Regions from separate parts of the Gilliamella sp. wkB7 genome, predicted to be linked through region 2. Evidence: riboswitches for the same ligand, from Rfam matches in the RefSeq annotation. Region 2 holds a riboswitch; the other holds the start of a gene.
The links. A riboswitch is a leader RNA that binds a small molecule or an ion and turns the genes downstream of it on or off. The one in region 2 is predicted to bind thiamine pyrophosphate.
Positions count from the first base shown of each region.

Region 1 (9,336 bases), 430 kb from region 2:
TGGATAATCATTTTGTACCCAATCTAACTATGGGTTCAATGTTTTGCAAAGCGTTACGTGACTATGGGATCACTGCACCCATTGATGTGCATTTAATGGTTTCACCGGTTGAAGAATTAATTACCTCTTTCGCTAAAGCGGGTGCTACTAATATTTCTATTCATCCCGAGGCGACCATCCATTTGGATCGCTCAATACAATTAATCAAAGATCATGGTTGCAGTGCTGGTATTGTGCTTAATCCAGCTACCCCTTTAGATTACTTAGATTATATTATTGATAAAATTGACATTATTTTATTAATGAGCGTTAACCCTGGTTTTGGTGGACAGTCTTTCATTCCATCCACTTTAAAAAAATTACAACAAACCAGAAAACGCATTATTGAGTCAGGACGAGATATTCGTTTAGAAGTCGATGGTGGCGTAAAAGTTGACAACATTGCCGAAATTGCCAAAGCGGGTGCCGATATGTTTGTCGCGGGCTCAGCTATTTTTGGTGAACCAGATTACAAAGCAGTAATTGACGCTATGCGCCAACAGTTAGCAGGAGTAACACATGCATAAATTACAAGATATTCAAGCAATCGCCTTTGATTTAGATGGTACACTCGTTGATAGTGTGCCAGGACTTGCACTTGCTGCACAAAACATGCTTGCAGATTTAAAACTACCCACAATAACAAACGAACAAGTAAAAAACTTTGTTGGAAATGGCATTGATGTGATGTTAGAACGCATTTTTAAAGCGATCAATGTTGTTCCATCAACTGAACAGCTTTCCCAAGCTAAGGCCCTATTTAATCAACATTATGACAAAGTGATGGACGCTGAAACTAAGCTGTTTCCGCATGTCAAAGAAACCTTAAAAACGCTGCATGAGAATCAATATCCACTAGCACTAGTCACCAATAAGCCCGCTCAATTTTTGCCTGCCCTATTATCATCGCTTGGCATAAATGAGTACTTTTCCCTAGTGCTTGGTGGTGGTGATGTTATTAAATTAAAACCCCATCCAGCTCCGTTATACCAAGTCATGGCAACCTTTGGTTTATTTAGCGATCAATTATTGTTTGTAGGCGATTCTAAAAACGATATTACTGCCGCGCAAAATGCCAAATGCCCGACGGTTGCACTAACTTATGGGTATAACTATGGCATCTCGATTGCAACGAGCAATCCCGATTTTTTATTTGATGATTTTAAAGATATATTAACCTTATTACCTCAGCCTAAAGCTGAAGCTAAGAAATAATAAGCAAAGATAAAGAATAACTAGATTAGGAATAAATTATGAGTAAACCGATTGTATTTAGTGGCGCTCAGCCATCAGGCGAACTAACACTTGGCAACTATTTAGGGGCTTTAAAAAACTGGGTAGCGTTGCAAAACGAATATGATTGCGTTTATTGTATCGTCAATCAGCACGCAATTACTGTACGTCAAGACCCACAAAAATTGCGCAAAGCAACCCTTGATACATTAGCTTTATATTTAGCATGTGGCATCGATCCAAAGCAAAGCACTATTTTTGTACAATCCCATGTACCCGCTCATGCTGAACTAGGTTGGGCATTAAACTGTTACACCTATTTTGGTGAACTCAGTCGAATGACACAGTTTAAGGACAAATCAGCTCGCCATGCCGAAAATATCAATGCGGGTCTATTTGATTATCCAGTTTTGATGGCTGCCGATATTTTATTATACCAAGCCAATTTAGTACCTGTTGGTGACGATCAAAAGCAACACCTTGAATTATCGCGTGATATTGCTATGCGTTTTAATGCGCTTTATGGCGATATCTTTACTGTGCCAGAGCCTTTTATTGCTAAAGTTGGTGCACGGGTCATGTCATTACAAGATCCAACCAAAAAAATGTCTAAATCAGATGAAAACCGCAATAATGTGATTGGATTACTTGAAAATCCTAAAGACGTTGAGAAGAAAATCAAACGAGCAATGACCGATTCTGATGAACCACCAGTCGTACGTTACGATTTAAAAAATAAAGCTGGTGTATCTAACTTACTTGATATCTTAACAGGTATTACAGGTAAACCTATTGCTGAACTTGAAAAAGAGTTTGAAGGCAAAATGTACGGACACCTTAAAACTGAAGTGTCAACTCAAGTGATTGATATGTTAACAGCGTTGCAAACTAAATATCACCAATATCGTGATGATGAAAGTTACTTACATTCAATCATGCAAGAAGGTGCAGAAAAAGCACGTTCAAAAGCCGAACCAACCTTGAAAAAGGTTTATGACGCAATTGGTTTTGTATAAACAATTTTAATAAACTGTTTTTAAAAAAATAAACCATTAACTGCTAAACCACAAACTGATAGTTATAACTTAAAATCGCTAACTATCACAAAAAAATAGTATAGATTGGCTTTAATCAACGAAGTTAGTGAATAACGATTAAAGCCATCTAAATATATGGGTTAGTTATGAAGATTATTATTCTTGGTGCTGGACAAACAGGCAGTGCTTTAGCTGAATACCTTGTTACCGAAAAACAAAACGATGTAACGGTGGTCGATGAAGATCATGATAAATTGCAATCTTTACAAGAGCGTTTTGATTTACAGGTCATTTGTGGCAAATCATCTTATCCACAAGTATTAGAAAGTGCGGGTGCTGAATCGGCTGATATGCTGGTTGCCGTCACTAATTCGGACGAAGTGAATATGATGGCCTGTCAAATAGGTCACGTTATGTTCAATATTCCGCAAAAAGTCGCACGTATTCGTGCACCAGAATATAACGACGAAAAATATCCATTTTTCAATAAAGATTGCATTAATATCGACCATATTATTGCTCCAGAAAATCTGATCACCAATCACGTAAGCCAGTTAGTACAATATCCAGGCTCGTTACAGTTTGCCTCTTTTTACGATAACCGTGTATGTTTGGTTGCAGTGACGGCTTACTATGGTGGAGCCTTAGTCGGAAGCGAATTGTCTGAACTGAAAGAACATTTACCCCATGTTGAAGCCAGAGTGGTTGCAATATATCGAAAAAATCGCTTTATTCGCCCATTAGGCTCCACACTCATTGAAGCGGGTGATATGGTTTATTTCATCACCCCACCTAGCAATATCAAAGCAGTAACAAGTGAATTACAGCGGCTAGAAAAACCTTATAAACGCATCATAATTAGTGGTGGTGGCGGCATCGCGATTGCTTTAGCTAAACGTTTAGAGAATGACTATCAAGTTAAATTAATTGAACGTAATGCTGAACGTGCCGAATTAATTGCCGAACAGCTGGTTAATACCACGGTTTTACATGGTGAATCGTCAGATCAAGAATTGCTATCACAAGAACAAGTTGAACTAACGGATCTGTTTATTGCTGTAACGAGTGACGATGAATCTAACATTATGTCATCCATGTTAGCTAAAAGAATGGGCGCTAAAAAAGTGATTGTTTTAATCCAAAAGCAAGCCTACCTTGAACTGATTAATGATAGCGTTATAGATATTGCTATTTCACCACAACATGCCACTATTTCAGAGCTATTAAGCCATGTAAGACAATCGGCGGTTGTTAAAGTGGTCTCTTTAAGACAGGGCGAATCTGAAATTGTCGAGGTGATTGCACATGGAGATAAAGAGAGTTCCAAACTAGTGGGTAAAAATATCAACGGTTTAAAATTACCTTCTGGTGCTACCATTGGTGCGGTAGTGCGTGGTGAAGATGTGATTATCGTTAATACAGACTTAACCATCGAAAGTAACGATCATCTCATCATCTTCTTACCTGACCGACGTGACATAACTGATATAGAAAAATTATTACAATAACTTGTGTTAAATTATTAGTCAGTCCATAATAAAAGCTCTTTTGACTCGGGGTGTTTTTTGTTACCCACAAAAAACTGAGATTTTACCCGTTGAACCTGATCTGGATTATACCAGCGTAGGGAAGTCTAAGCCTTGAAAGTCCTCAATTGGCACACTCTTCCCTAAGCTAACTTTATAAATTGTTGTAAGGAAAGAATATGTCTGCCACTCAAACCCTGCAAATAACCCAAGCAAGACCTTTTATCGATCATGTAAAACAACAACATCCATTAGTACACTGTATTACCAATGATGTGGTTCAAAATTTTACAGCGAATGTATTATTAGCAATTGGCGCATCACCAGCCATGGTCATTGCTCAGCAAGAAGTTGCCTCATTTGTGCAAATTGCCAATAGTTTATTAATCAATGTTGGAACCCTTGATAGCAATAGTGCAGAAAGCATGTTATTAGCGGCTGCCAGTGCTCAAAAAAATCATATACCATGGGTACTCGATCCGGTCGCAGTCGGACCAGCACTTGCTTATCGTACCGATATAGTTCATCAATTAATTGGTTATAAACCTACCGTTATTCGTGGTAATGCTTCAGAAATATTAGCCTTAAATGGCGATAACTCATCTGCCAAAGGTCCTGACGGTCAAGATTCTACTGAATCAGCCTTAAATGCAGCTAAACAACTTGCCCAAAAACACCAAACCATCATTAGTATTACTGGGGATATTGATTATATCACTAATGGTGAACAGACTTACTGCATCAAAGGCGGGGATATAGCATTAACTAAAATTACTGGTACTGGTTGCTCGCTATCAGCCATGGTTGCAGCTTTTATTGCTGGCTCATCTAATACCTTACTTGCTACAGCCTCAGCCTGTTTTATGATGAAAAAAGCTGGAGAGCTTGCCAACAAACAACAAGGGTTAGGCACTTATGCGGTATCGCTGATCGATCAGCTTTCACTATTTAACCCATCACAAGTATAAGGAAATCAGATGAATAAACTTCTCGACTTAAGTCTCTATTTAGTCCTAGATCCAATCTTATGTGGTGGTATTACTGGCATGGTAGAGACAACAAAAATCGCTATTGCTAATGGGGTAACCGCCGTTCAATTAAGATCAGAACATGAATTTTCTGGTAAAAATTGGTATTACGCAGCATTAGCATTAAAAGAAGTGTTAAGCGATACCCGTGTTCCTTTATTTATTAACGATCATGTTGATATAGCCCTAGCAATTGATGCCGATGGTGTCCATATTGGGCAAAGCGATTTACCTGTTGATGTCACACGTAAATTAATTGGCAATGACAAATGGCTAGGATTTTCGGTCGCTAATCGACAACAACTCAATGAAGTCCCATGGCAACTTGTCGATTATATTGGGATTGGTCCAATTTATCCTACCACCACTAAACAAGATGCCGCACCAGCAATGGGCATGCCACAATTAACTCAATTAGTTAAGCTAAAACAGCGCCCTGCTGTGGCAATAGGTGGTATTAATGCCAATAATGCTACCCCAATATTGCAAAGTGGTATTGAAGGCATCGCTGTCGTTTCGGCAATTTGTGGTCAAAAAGATATACAACAAGCCACACTATCGCTACTTGAAAAAATCCAACAAGCTAAAAATAATAAGGGGTAATATTATGACAACCGTTGCTTTAACCATTGCCGGTTCTGATCCAAGTGGTGGTGCAGGTATCCAAGCAGATTTAAAAACCTTTTCATCTCTCGGAGCCTATGGAATGTCAGTAATCACCGCCCTTACCGCACAAAGTACTCAAGGCGTTGATAGCGTATTGGCAATTGATCCTACATTTGTGGCTAAACAATTTAATACTCTATATCACGATATAAAAATTGATAGCGTGAAAATGGGAATGCTAATGGACAAAGAGATCGTAACGACTGTTTATCATCTGCTGAACAATAACCCTATTGCTAACATTGTGCTTGATACGGTGATGATCGCTAAAGGGGGACATACGCTGTTAAAATCTGACGCAGTTAGTGCTATTCGTGAACTATTAATACCTTTATCAACGGTAATAACACCCAATCTTCCCGAAGCAGCAGCGTTACTCGATTGTGAAGAAGCAAAAAACGAAGATCAAATGCAACAGCAAGGTCATGAGTTATTGAAATTAGGTTGTAAAGCAGTTTTAATGAAAGGTGGGCATTTACCCAGTCCAGAGAGCCCGGATTATTTAATAACCCCAATGCAAACGATTAGAATGGTCTCACCACGAATTGAAACTAAAAATACTCATGGCACAGGTTGCACATTATCGGCAGCTATTGCGGCTCTTTTGCCTAAATATGGTTTAGAAGATGCCATACATCAAGCGAAAGACTATTTGCAAGGTGCAATTACTCATGCAGATGATTTAAATATTGGTCAAGGAATTGGTCCAACGCACCATTTTTATCAGTGGTGGTAGATTAAATTTTTTAATAAATACTGAAACTGGTGTGTAGAAAAAAGAGTTAATATGATTTTTAAACATAACGGCACACCAACAGGACATAAATATCTAAAATTATCTCAATCCCAATTTCAATTAATCAATGGAATTGCTTTTTTATTACTCAAAGACCAATAACCATCAAAAACATAGGAGTTAAAATCACGATTACATCTAACATGAATCACAAATACGCTATCTTTAAGAAGTAATCTTTAAAGATACGGGGGTATGATTCAAAAGGTTTTGCTCTCTCTTTCCATGCAATCATGATTCTTGTATTGAAAGATTTGTACATCAAATAAACTAATGCAGATTCTTTGCTTCGCTCACACTACAGTAGAGCGATCCTTGTTTTGTATCTTTATCTTCTGAATAGAGCGCCCAGCAACTCTTCATTGAAAGATCAATCTTTTTGGTGATTGCAACTCCGCTCGTATATTGACAAACAACATAATAAGGAGCGGTATCTTTGACATGATTCACTTCCCATACTAATTTTTGTTGTTGACCATCAATTGTGCCTTTTGCAGGTACCTGTGAAGCTTTGTTAGCGGGTTTATCATAAAAAAGTCCCAAATTAAAAAAAGATGAAGTGTAAGTTCCATCTTCCGAAATTTCCCATCCATCTGGCATTTCTTCAACTTTTACTTTGATGGTCATCTCTTTTGGACAATCAATCTGATATGCATTTACAGTAAAAACACTCGCCAAACAAACGATGGTTATTATAGCGCTGTATAATCTTTTTCCTTTCATATTCTATTTTCCTTTAAAAACTGTCTTTGCTATTAATAAATAGGAAAAACAATTAATATTAAAATAATTACGACAATTACATAAAAATATTGGATCGTTATAATTGCCCTTTTAATAAATTCGATTATTAATTATCCTAGTTTGATAATAAAGTTTCGACCTAATTATTTGTTTCGTTTGTTTCATTATTGGTACAATTAATTGAAACAATATTATTTTCTACTTTGCCGTATTTATCCTCAGAATAAAAACCTTTGCAAATATTTACCGAACGATCAATTTTTTTTATCAATTGGATAAAACTTCCATCATAACTACAATTGACATAAAATGGCACATCTTCGAGAGGCGGACTTACCAGCCATGTAAGCTCAAACTGTTTACCCCAATTTTTACGGCCGATTAAAGTTTCTTCAGGCTTTTGTTCTATCATTTTAACGGGTTTATTGTAAAAAACAGATAGGCTAGCAGGCTCATATAGAGTACTATCTTCACTCTCAATAACTTCCCAGCCATCAGGAAGGTTTTCGACAGATGTTTTGACTTTGAGTGCTTTTGGACATTCAATTTGATAAGCATTCACAGCAAAAACGGCAGCCAACCAAGCCATTGAAACGATAGTGAAGCGTAAGATTTTTTTATTCATCTTATAAATCCTTTTAAAATCAATTATTGCTTAAATGATTATGCCAACACCGTAACAAAGATCAAGATGAATTAATCTTTTAAATAAAATAAGAAATCTTTTATAAAACAAATTTGTTAAAAAGTTTCAGGTAACGCATACGTTTCAGTAAAAACAGTGATATTTGTAAAAATTATTCAGGAGTCTATACTGTTTTATTATCAATTTGGAGGACAATTTTTTTACTATTACGAGATATTTTTTTAGCTATATTTATCAAATTATTCAAAATTATAAATGATATTTTCCGCTCTATCTTTCACTGAACTTTTCTTCGGAAATCTGCCTGCATTGATATCCATATAAAACGGTTGAAAGCAAATCTCAATTTAATGCCATATTGGATTAGTTTAAATAGCATTATTTAGTCAAAAAACAGATCGATATGTATAACATTATTCATAAATATTAACCTGTTTTATTAAAAAATCCGCAATTTAAGTTTACTAAGGTATCAATCTTTTCGATAAGAATATCGAAATTATCCATTAGCATAAAATAGATATTATTTTAATAATATTTGAGATCCTTAAAAGTAAGAAAACTTATCTGGTACTAAAACCAAAGTCATATTTATTAATAGCTGTAGTTAATAATTTGCAAATATCCTAATAATAAAAGAGGAACTCAAATGCCAAGTATTACAATTTATACATCAGAAGATCAAAAGATTGAAACGAATGCTTTTTCTGAATTTTCAGTTTGTTTAAAAAATATAACAAAAAAAGTGTTACAAGCTGAAGATAATAATATACATATAGCCTATTTAACATCTGATATTGGCTATGGAAAACCAATCTACTTTGAAGCTAAGTTGAGAAAAGAAGTTTTTCGTAGTGAAGAGGTGATGAAAACCTATTTACATCAAGTTGATTTATTAATTGAAGAAAAGATGGGAGTTAAAGCCAGAATTCGTTGTTTTATGTATGACGTTGATTACATATTTGCCAAAAATTAAAGGTAACAAATTATGAATCACGCATTTTCAAAGAAAGAACTAGGAAATATTTTAGTTACAGCAATAAGTGATGGTTATTTGGATGCTAACTTTAATTTACTGGCTAATATTGATGTTAAAGAGTGTGAAATTATCCAGCGAAATGCACATCAAAAAAAACTAAATGCTGTGCATATCAATACGTTTTTAGTACAACAACAAGGAATAAATATTTTAATTGATGCTGGCGCAGGTGGGATTAAAGGTTGGGGAGGAGAGTTAGTTAATAATCTAACTAGATTAAGTCTTAAACCTAAAGATATAGATGCTATCCTACTTACTCATGCTCATCCAGATCATATTGGTGGTTTGCTTACTTCTAATGGAGAAGTTGTTTTTCCAAATGCAAAATTATTGATTAGTCAGGAAGAATATCATTATTTGGTAGATGAAAAATCTTTTCTCTCGGCTTCTGACCGTATAAAAAATAACATTATTTTTGCTCGCAATGTTTTCAAACAGTATCAAGACAGTTTGTGTTTCATTAATAAAAATGAGGTATTTCCTAATATATTTGCTATTCCGATGCAAGGCCATACACCAGGACATACAGGTTATAAAATTATTGGTAGCAAGCAAAGTTTATTAATTTGGGGTGATATTGTC
Region 1 is NZ_CM004509.1:2,333,548-2,342,883, reverse strand. It holds gene rpe (ribulose-phosphate 3-epimerase) at 1-566, shown strand, start outside; gene A9G17_RS10340 (phosphoglycolate phosphatase) at 559-1,254, shown strand; gene trpS (tryptophan--tRNA ligase) at 1,293-2,288, shown strand; gene trkA (Trk system potassium transporter TrkA) at 2,456-3,817, shown strand; TPP riboswitch at 3,854-3,956, shown strand; gene thiM (hydroxyethylthiazole kinase) at 4,015-4,803, shown strand; gene thiE (thiamine phosphate synthase) at 4,813-5,466, shown strand; gene thiD (bifunctional hydroxymethylpyrimidine kinase/phosphomethylpyrimidine kinase) at 5,471-6,265, shown strand; gene A9G17_RS10310 (STY0301 family protein) at 6,596-7,048, opposite strand; gene A9G17_RS10305 (STY0301 family protein) at 7,209-7,694, opposite strand; gene A9G17_RS10300 (hypothetical protein) at 8,365-8,691, shown strand; gene A9G17_RS10295 (MBL fold metallo-hydrolase) at 8,704-9,336, shown strand, end outside.
Region 1: another riboswitch for thiamine pyrophosphate. It lies ahead of thiM (hydroxyethylthiazole kinase); the one in region 2 lies ahead of thiB (thiamine ABC transporter substrate binding subunit).

Region 2 (9,336 bases):
GTGGATCGATTAAAGTGACATGAAAACCAATCAAACGCACTCCGCGATCATTTCGACGCTCTTGCCAAACTTTATAGGCTTGTTCAATTAAATCCTGTTTATCAAGTTTAGACCAAACATGTTCTTGTGTAGTAAGTTGGAAATCATCAAATTTAAACTTAACACCTTGTCGAGCAATCGACAAATCAGAACGAACTTTACTCAACCGAGTTTTGAGCTCTTCAAATAACGGTTCAAACTGTAATAAACACTCATCCCAAGTATGAATATCGTTAACTAATGTACGCTCTACCCCTACAGATTTGCGTTGCCTATCATTACAAACTTCACGATCATCAATGCCTTGACATCGTTCATATAAAACTCGCCCAAATTTACCAAATTGATTAAGTAATTTACTCACATCATAATTGACTACATCTTGACAGGTGATTAGCCCTAATTCAGCTAATTTTTTCTCGGTCACTTTACCCACACCCGGAATTTTTTTAAGTGGTAATTGTGCGATAAATCCTGTAACAGCATCGGGTGTAATCACATATTGCCCATTAGGCTTATTCATATCTGAGGCAATTTTAGCTAAAAATTTAAGTGGAGCTACGCCTGCTGAAGCGGTCAATTCTAGTTCTTTATAGATCGCTTGGCGGATATCTTGAGCAATTAAAGTGGCTGAACCATGACAAAGCTTACAATCGGTCACATCTAAATAAGCTTCATCCAGTGACAAGGTTTCAATTGCTTTAGTATAACGCTGAAATATTTGATGAATTTGATTAGAAACTTCTTTATAAACAGCATGCCGACTTGGAATGATTTTAAGATTTGGGCACAATTTTAGGGCTTGTGACATCGACATCGCACTATGCACACCATATTGACGAGCTAAATAATTTGCAGTAGCAACAACACCGCGTTTGCGAGGATCGCCGCCTACTGCTATCGGCAAATTGCGATAACGGGGATTATCTCTCATTTCAACTGCGGCATAAAAACAATCCATATCAACATGAATAATTTTTCGCATAAATAACTGTTTCACTGCATTTAAAATATGACTGTATAAATATACAATAACATACCTTAAATGCTGGTGTAAACAGTCTAAAGAATTACCTCGTTAATTTATCAAAATCAATTAAGCCATTTTTATCATAAGGATCACCGATCCAGCGTTTTCCCTCATAATAATTGGGGTTGACCAAACTTTTTTCTGGCACATATAAGTTATAACTCAGTCCAGCTAAATCAGACCAAGTATGGATCAAATCCTGAGTACTAAATTTTCGATTAACATAATCTTGATAGTGATTAGGGTGAGATGCGATCCAACTCGGTGATTGCCATAACATAAAGGGTATAGTATACATGGTGCGGGTTGGTGCCTTTTCATTACGCCCTAAAATATCATGAGGCGGGGTTTGGTAGACATCTTCACCATGATCTGAAAAATACAACATAAAACCATTTTCATGACTATTTTTAAATAGAGTAAATAATGTGGTTGTCACAAAATCATTATAACTTATTGCATTATCATAAGAGTTATATTCATCCACGTTCTCATCATCAATTTTAAATGGAATACTCGCTTTGTCTTTAAATCGATCATGTTCTCCATTTTTCGGATAACGGAACTCATATTTCATATGTGTACCGAGCAAATGAATAATGATAAATTTTTTTTCTTCATGTTTAGCAAGTACTTTCATAAACGGTTCAAAGACCGATTCATCATATTGCCTTGAACTTTGATTACGATCGTTATTCATATAAAACTGTTCATCTGCTTGTTTAGAAAACATCGTCAACATAGTATTTCGTTTGGTCATTGTTTGTTGATTTGTTATCCAATAGGTTTTATACCCTGCCTGTTTCATTAAATGTATTAACGAAGGTTGAGTAAGGTAAAGGTCAGGATGTTGTTCATCTGCAAAAGTTAAGGCTTGTTGTAAAACCTCTATGGTATAAGGCCTTGATGACACAACATCATTAAACACTAAAAATTCAGGATTATCCTTTTTAAATTGCTCGATTTGTGGCGTTGTATTACGTGGATATCCATAAATACTCATTCGATTACGTGTAGTTGATTCACCAATAATTAACACCAGTGTTCTGGGAGTATTACCATTGGCATCTTTTAAATTTTCAACGGGAGGTAAAGTATTCAAATGATGCATTATATCTTCCATATTCGAAAGTTGAGACCGATAAGCTATATAACTATTAATCAGTTGCCAAGGTACAGTTGTTTCCATTCGACTTAATAGATGTGTTGTTGCTTTTTGCAAGGATGATTTTTTGATTGTAACACTAATAACCAGTGGCATAATGGCATAAATGGCAATTAATAATGATATAATCCATTTGGTTGTGTTTTTAACATAGACAGGTCTTACCTTTCGCCAAAGATAAATACCAATCAAACAATAAATAATCACTATAGCCATTAATTTTAAACTGAAATACTGTTGAATAAACTCATTTGATTCAGTCAAATTCGATTCAGCCATGACAAAAAATACACTTTGAGAAAACTCTTGGCGATAAATTATAAAATAACTTATTGAAATCAGTGATAAGCTTCCTACAATCAAACCATAGAACGTGGCAATTTTTCGAGTCTGATTTGGATATATTAAAACTGGGATCAACCAGATCAAACTATAGATGATTGAATCACGTAGACCTATCACATTGGCGTGTCCAGAAATGAAGATATAAAGTTGTAAACCACTTGAAAAAAAAGTAAAAAATAAAATAGTAAAGATAAGCGCTAACCAGCTAAACTTTTTGTTTTCTTTTATATTCGTCATGAAAATTTATTCGATATTATAGGTTATAAAAATGTATAAATTACCCCTACAACATTAATAAAACCTTAAGTGATAACAATTTTATATTTAGAAATAAATTAGCAGACAATCGTTTTATTTAAGCATTGAAATAAAATCGTTTTAGCTTTTATTTATTGGCAAACCTAATAATTGAGCAATAACCATATTTTCGGGTTCATTAAGTTGATAAGGAGGATTATTAAATATGATCTTTCCATTATCAACAACTAAACAACGTGAAAAGTTTTCTAAAGACTCATCTAGATAATGTGAAACCATGAGTAACGTTAAAGCGAATTCATCACAGATATGATTAACCAGTGCTAGCATTTCAAACCGTAAAGCTTGGTCTAGTGCAGAAAATGGTTCATCCAATAATAAAATAGGACGATGTTGAATTAAACAGCGTGCCAAAGCAACTCGTTGACGCTGTCCACCGGAAAGTTGATTGGGATAGCGATCATTAAAGCCCGATAAACCAACTTTAGCCAACATATCGGCAATATTTTGCTTCTCAAAAGTCGTTAGTTTTAATGACGGTTTAATGCCTAAAGCAATATTTTGCTCAACGGTTAAATGATCGAATAAGTTATTATTTTGAAACAGCATCGAAACTGGGCGCTTACCCGGTAAAGTTTGCGTCATATTTTGATTATTAAGGATGATTTGCCCGGAACTTGGAAAAATAAATCCTGCGATCAAGCTTAATAAGGTACTTTTACCCGCACCACTCGGTCCAACAATGACTACTTTTTCTTGGGTAGCAATGTGCATATTAAAATGCATCTTAAAATCATCATATTGATAATTAATTTGATTAAGTTCGATCATAATCCATCACAATTAATAAACTAAAAGATAAGATTAACAAAAATGCAGCCGTCACGGCGCTCTCTTGATAATGATAATGCGCTATTTGTTGATACAAATAATAAGGTAATGTGGTAACGGCTTGCCCACCAAACAACGCAATAATACCAAAATCACCCATTGACAATAATGCCGAAAAGGCCAAGCTCAACGTAAGAAGTTTTTTTAATGATTTATATTCAATTAGATAAAAATGCCTAATACCTGCAATGTTTAAAGATTGACATAATTGCCAATACCGTGATGTAACATCAAACATTGGCATTTCAAGATTTTTTAAGATAAAAGGTAAGGCCATTAGACCATTGCAAAGCATCATTAAACCACAGACAAACACGGTATTATCAGCATACTGAAATAACAAAATAAACAATCCTGATGCAAGTACCATGCTTGGAATGGTTAATATCAATGACCCCACTAACATTAAACGATTGCTCCACTGTTGCTGATTGCCAATCAATAGACGGCTATTGGTCCAAAGTATTAATAAAGCAAGTAACATAGCCACCAAAGCTGAACTAAGGGCAATTATTAACGAATAGATAACAGCTTGCTGAAAAGCCCAATTTAACTGCGACCATTGAAAATAACCAATACCTTCAATCAATAATGTAATCATTGGCAAAAATATATACATTGCTCCCAAAATCACAATAACAGCACTAACTAAACCTATAGTCACAGTGTTGGGTAAACGATATTGGTAGCGAATATACTGTGCACTAAGATCGCGATAATGATTTGTTTTTCGCAGTATCCAAACAAAACTCATACAACAAATAAGTTGTATGATTGCTAACATAACAGCTTGCATCAAATCAAAATCGCGAATCGATTGGTAAATAGCAACTTCAATAGTGGTATACTTCGGCCCACCTCCTAATGCCAACACTATAGCAAAGCTGGTAAAGCAAAGCATAAAAATCAGTCCTGACATGGGTAAAAGCTGCCGACGCAATAATGGCCATTCTACTAATTTAAAATAAGTAAAATGAGAAAAATTAAGCTGAGCAGCCATTTGCTTTTGCTCAACAGGAACACTCGTTAATGTTTGATAAAATAGACCACTCGCATAAGGAAAATTCAAAAAAACATGAGCCAATAAAATCCCAACCAGTCCATAAATTGAATTTGGAAAAGATAAACCTAAATAAGTAAAACACGTAGCAAATAAACCTTGTTGACCATAAACAGATAATAGCCCGGTTACAACAACTAATGTTGGTAATATAAAGGTAACGGGCATAATCCGTATCAGAAAGCTTTTTCCCAAAAAATCGATAATGGATAACGCTTTAGCCATAGCAACGGCCAAAAATACCGACAAAAACGTCGATAATATCGCTTGCATGAAAGTGATCCAAATAATGTGCAATAAATAATTATCAATATAAACCGTTAAATTATCGGACTTTATGGCTGTATGGCAAAGTGCAAACAATGCAGTGCCTAAAACTGCTATTATCAAACTAGCAGCGCTGATACCTGGCAGTAACGTTTTAAAATTTAACATTGCTTTTTATAATAAAATTAACAATCTATTTTATTACTGACTAATGGCTGATTGCCATTCTCGTATCCAAGCTTTTTGATTATCAACCACTTTCTCTGCATCAAATTCGAGCGCTTTACTAACTTTATTAATCTGATCAAACGCAGGGGGTAATGGCGTATTTATAATAGGATACATAACATTTTTTTCAGCAAATTGCCGTTGTACCTCGGGTGTTAATAGATATTGTAAAAAGCGACGTGCTAATTGTGGTTGTTGACTATATTTGGTGATACCTGCTATTTCAACTTGACGATAATGCCCCTCATCAAAAATAGCGGCATTATAACGATAATCTTGATCATTAATTATATGTGCAACTGGCGATGTGCTATAACTCAGTACCAAATCAGCTTCACCTTTTAAGAACATACCGTATGCCTCACTCCACCCTTTAGTAACTGTAACAGTATTTTTAGCAATTTTTTGCCATGCAGATACCGCATCCTTACCATAAATATTTTTTACCCAAAATAGCAATCCTAATCCGGGAGTACTGGTTCTAGGATCTTGATAAATAATCTTCCAATTGGCTTTATTGTCAACTAACTCATGCAATGAGTGAGGAGGATTCTTTATTTTTTCTTTATTGTAGATAAAAGCAAAATAACCGAAATCATACGGCATAAAATCTTCATCCCACCAATCAGTATTAAGATTGTTAGGTTTGGCTATTTGATGAGGTGCCATGATATTAGCCTGTTTAGCTTGTCCTAAAAGATTATTGTCTAAACCTAAAATAACATCAGCATTGGTTTTATTACCCTCAAGGCGAAGACGATTTAAAATCGACACACCATCGCCTAGCGTTACAATATCAAGTTGGCAATCACACTGCGCTTCAAAGCCCTGTTTAATTGCTTCACCTGGTCCCCACTCGGAAATAAAAGAGCTATAACTATAAACAGTTAAAATAGGTTTTTCATGAATTTTAGCATTGGCAGAAGTTGCTACAAAGAATACAGAAAATAAAAATGACAGTAAGAATTTATTACAAAACATTTTGCCTCCAAAAAAGCGAATAAAAGACAAAAGGTTTGAGCAGACACGATAACTCAAATCCCTCCGCTGGCATGACCCAGTTCAGGTTCGACGAGTTGCATTAGTAAATCTAACACTCTCAGCCCATAAGGCACCCCGTTGAGAACGATATTAGTTTAGTAGTTAGTTGGAAAATTGTAAATAAAGAAAGTGGTAAGTTATTTTTAAGGTATCATTTTCTGGTAAAAAATCATCAGAAAATCCATTATTTTTAGTTAAATTTAAATCATATCAAACATTAGTAACCAGTAGCTCCTCATTTAGGTATAAAAACGGTTATGCTTAAAATAAAAATAGCGATTTTTGTAAAAAATATTCAGGAGTCTATACCGTTTCGTCTATTTTATTATTAAATGTCTAATAGAATTCATGTGAATAAAAAGACTTTTTATTACTGTTCTTATATTCAATCATCATTATCCATTCAAGTTATTTAAGTTCGTTATTATGGCTTGATATTATATTTTTGTTTAATTGCAGCTAACTCTTCAAGTGATGTAGCATTAAAGGCTTCCACCATCCATTCTGGCCAACCCTCACCCTCTATCATATCCTCTTTGAATTTTACCTCTTCATCTGTCTTGTATTCGCCATCATCTATATCGGCTGATTCATAATTCACCATAAAACTGTTAATCCAACACCAAACATGCAAACTACCTGCTCCGGGTTGAGCCGGATCTAACATAACATGGTCAATAACCTGATGTGTACTGGGTTGACATACCATTAACACCGTTGAGGTTAAAGCATTGCGTGAAAAATTATGGATAATTACGCCATGCATATCATTCCAATCATACTCTTGTATGCGGCGTTTTTTCGGTTGTAAAAATACTTTTGGGTGCCGTAATACTTTAAAGTTAAAAAAGTAACTTTCATTAACATACACTTTACCCGTCTTACGATTAAATATAATTGGACTACAGTGGCGTGAAAATGCATTCTGGTAGAATTCAGGAATAATTAGATATAAACCAAAACTACAAGTAATAAAACCAATTATTCCAATTAGTGTTAGTTCGTGATCAAATCCAAAAATAAACATAACCATACCAACAATTAGAATATTCATCCCAATAATACAAATAAAATAAAGATATGTATAAAAAATCTGATCATTTCGTCGCTGACGAATAAATGCACAATAGTTATCATTAGCATAAATTAATCGACGACAATGCAATGATAGGCCATAAGGACCTTTATCTAGGTCTCCAAACCAACCAAAGATCTGGGGGCGGTATTTTGAGGGCATTACTGTTTTATTCCTTTACGTTCTACTTAAGTTCGTTATTATGGCTTGATATTATATTTTTGTTTAATTGCAGCTAACTCTTCAAGTGATGTAGCATTAAAGGCTTCCACCATCCATTCTGGCCAACCTTCACCCTCTATTATATCTGTTTTAAATTTTCCTTCTTCATCTGTTTTGTATTCACCATCATCTATATTGGCTGATTCATAATTCACCATAAAACTGTTAATCCAACACCAAACATGAAAACTACCTGCTCCTGGTTGAGCCGGATCTAACATAACATGGTCAATAACCTGATGTGTACCGGGTTGACACACAATTAATACCGTTGAAATTAAAGCATTCCGTGAAAAATTATGGATAATTACACCATGCATATCATTCCAATCATACTCTTGTATTCGGCGTTTTTTCGGTTGTAAAAATACTTTTGGATGCCGAAAAAATTTAAAGTTAAAAAAATAACTTTCATTAACATACACTTTACCCGTTTTACGATTAAATATAATGGGACTTCCAAGGCGTGAAAATGCATTTTGATAGAATTCAGGAATTGCATAATTTAAAGCAAAAAGGCTAGTAAAAAAACAGGCTATAACAACCAGATCAACAAACTCTATTTTAGAATTATCATGTAGAACCGCTAGCCAAAGACATCCTATGATAGTTCCAATCAACAAAATAATGGCAATAAAATAGAGACAAGTATAAAAAATCTGATCATTATGTTCCTGACGAATAAAGGCACAATAGTTATTATTCGCATAAATTAACCGACTATCATGCAATGATAGGCTATAAGGGCCTTTATCTAGGTCGCCAAACCAACCTAAAATTTGGGGGCGGTATTTTGATGGCATTAATGTTTTATTCCTTATTCCTTTGCGTTCTGTTTAAGTTCGTTATTATGGCTTGATATTATATTTTTGCTTAATTGTAGATAACTCTTCAAGTGATGTGGCATTAAAGGCTTCCACCATCCATTCTGGCCAACCTTCACCCTCTATCATATCCTCTTTGAATTTTGCCTCTTCATCTGTTTTGTATTCGCCGTCATCTATATCGGCTGATTTATAATAAACCATAAAACTGTTAATCCAACACCAAACATGCAAACTACCTGCTCCGGGTTGAGCCGGATCTAACATAACATGGTCAATAACCTGATGTGTACCGGGTTGACATACCATTAACACCGTTGAGGTTAAAGCATTACGAGAAAAATTATGGATAATTACGCCATGCATATCATTCCAATCATACTCTTGTATACGGCGTTTTTTCGGTTGTAAAAATACTTTTGGGTGCCGTAATACTTTAAAGTTGAAAAAGTAACTTTCATTAACATACACTTTACCCGTCTTACGATTAAATATAATTGGACTACAGTGGCGTGAAAATGCATTCTGGTAGAATTCAGGAATAATTAGATATAAACCAAAACCACAAGTAATAAAACCAATTATTCCAATCAGTGCCAGTTCATGATCAAATCCAAAAATAAATATAACCATACCTACAATTAATATACTCAACAAAATAATCGCAACAAAATATAGACATGTATAAAAAATTTGATCACTATGTTCCTGACGAATAAAGGCACAATAGTTATCATTGGCATAAATTAAGCGATCATCATGCAATGGTAGGCTATGAGGGCCTTTATCCAGATCGCCAAACCAACCAAAGATCTGGGGACGGTATTTTGAGGGCATTACTGTTTTATTCCTTTACGTTCTATTTAAGTTCGTTATTATGGTTTGATATTA
Region 2 is NZ_CM004509.1:2,764,451-2,773,786, reverse strand. It holds gene dinB (DNA polymerase IV) at 1-1,024, opposite strand, end outside; gene cptA (phosphoethanolamine transferase CptA) at 1,110-2,822, opposite strand; gene thiQ (thiamine ABC transporter ATP-binding protein ThiQ) at 2,958-3,668, opposite strand; gene thiP (thiamine/thiamine pyrophosphate ABC transporter permease) at 3,655-5,223, opposite strand; gene thiB (thiamine ABC transporter substrate binding subunit) at 5,257-6,264, opposite strand; TPP riboswitch at 6,305-6,412, opposite strand; gene A9G17_RS12200 (DUF6708 domain-containing protein) at 6,749-7,561, opposite strand; gene A9G17_RS12195 (DUF6708 domain-containing protein) at 7,600-8,424, opposite strand; gene A9G17_RS12190 (DUF6708 domain-containing protein) at 8,470-9,282, opposite strand; gene A9G17_RS12185 (DUF6708 domain-containing protein) at 9,321-9,336, opposite strand, start outside.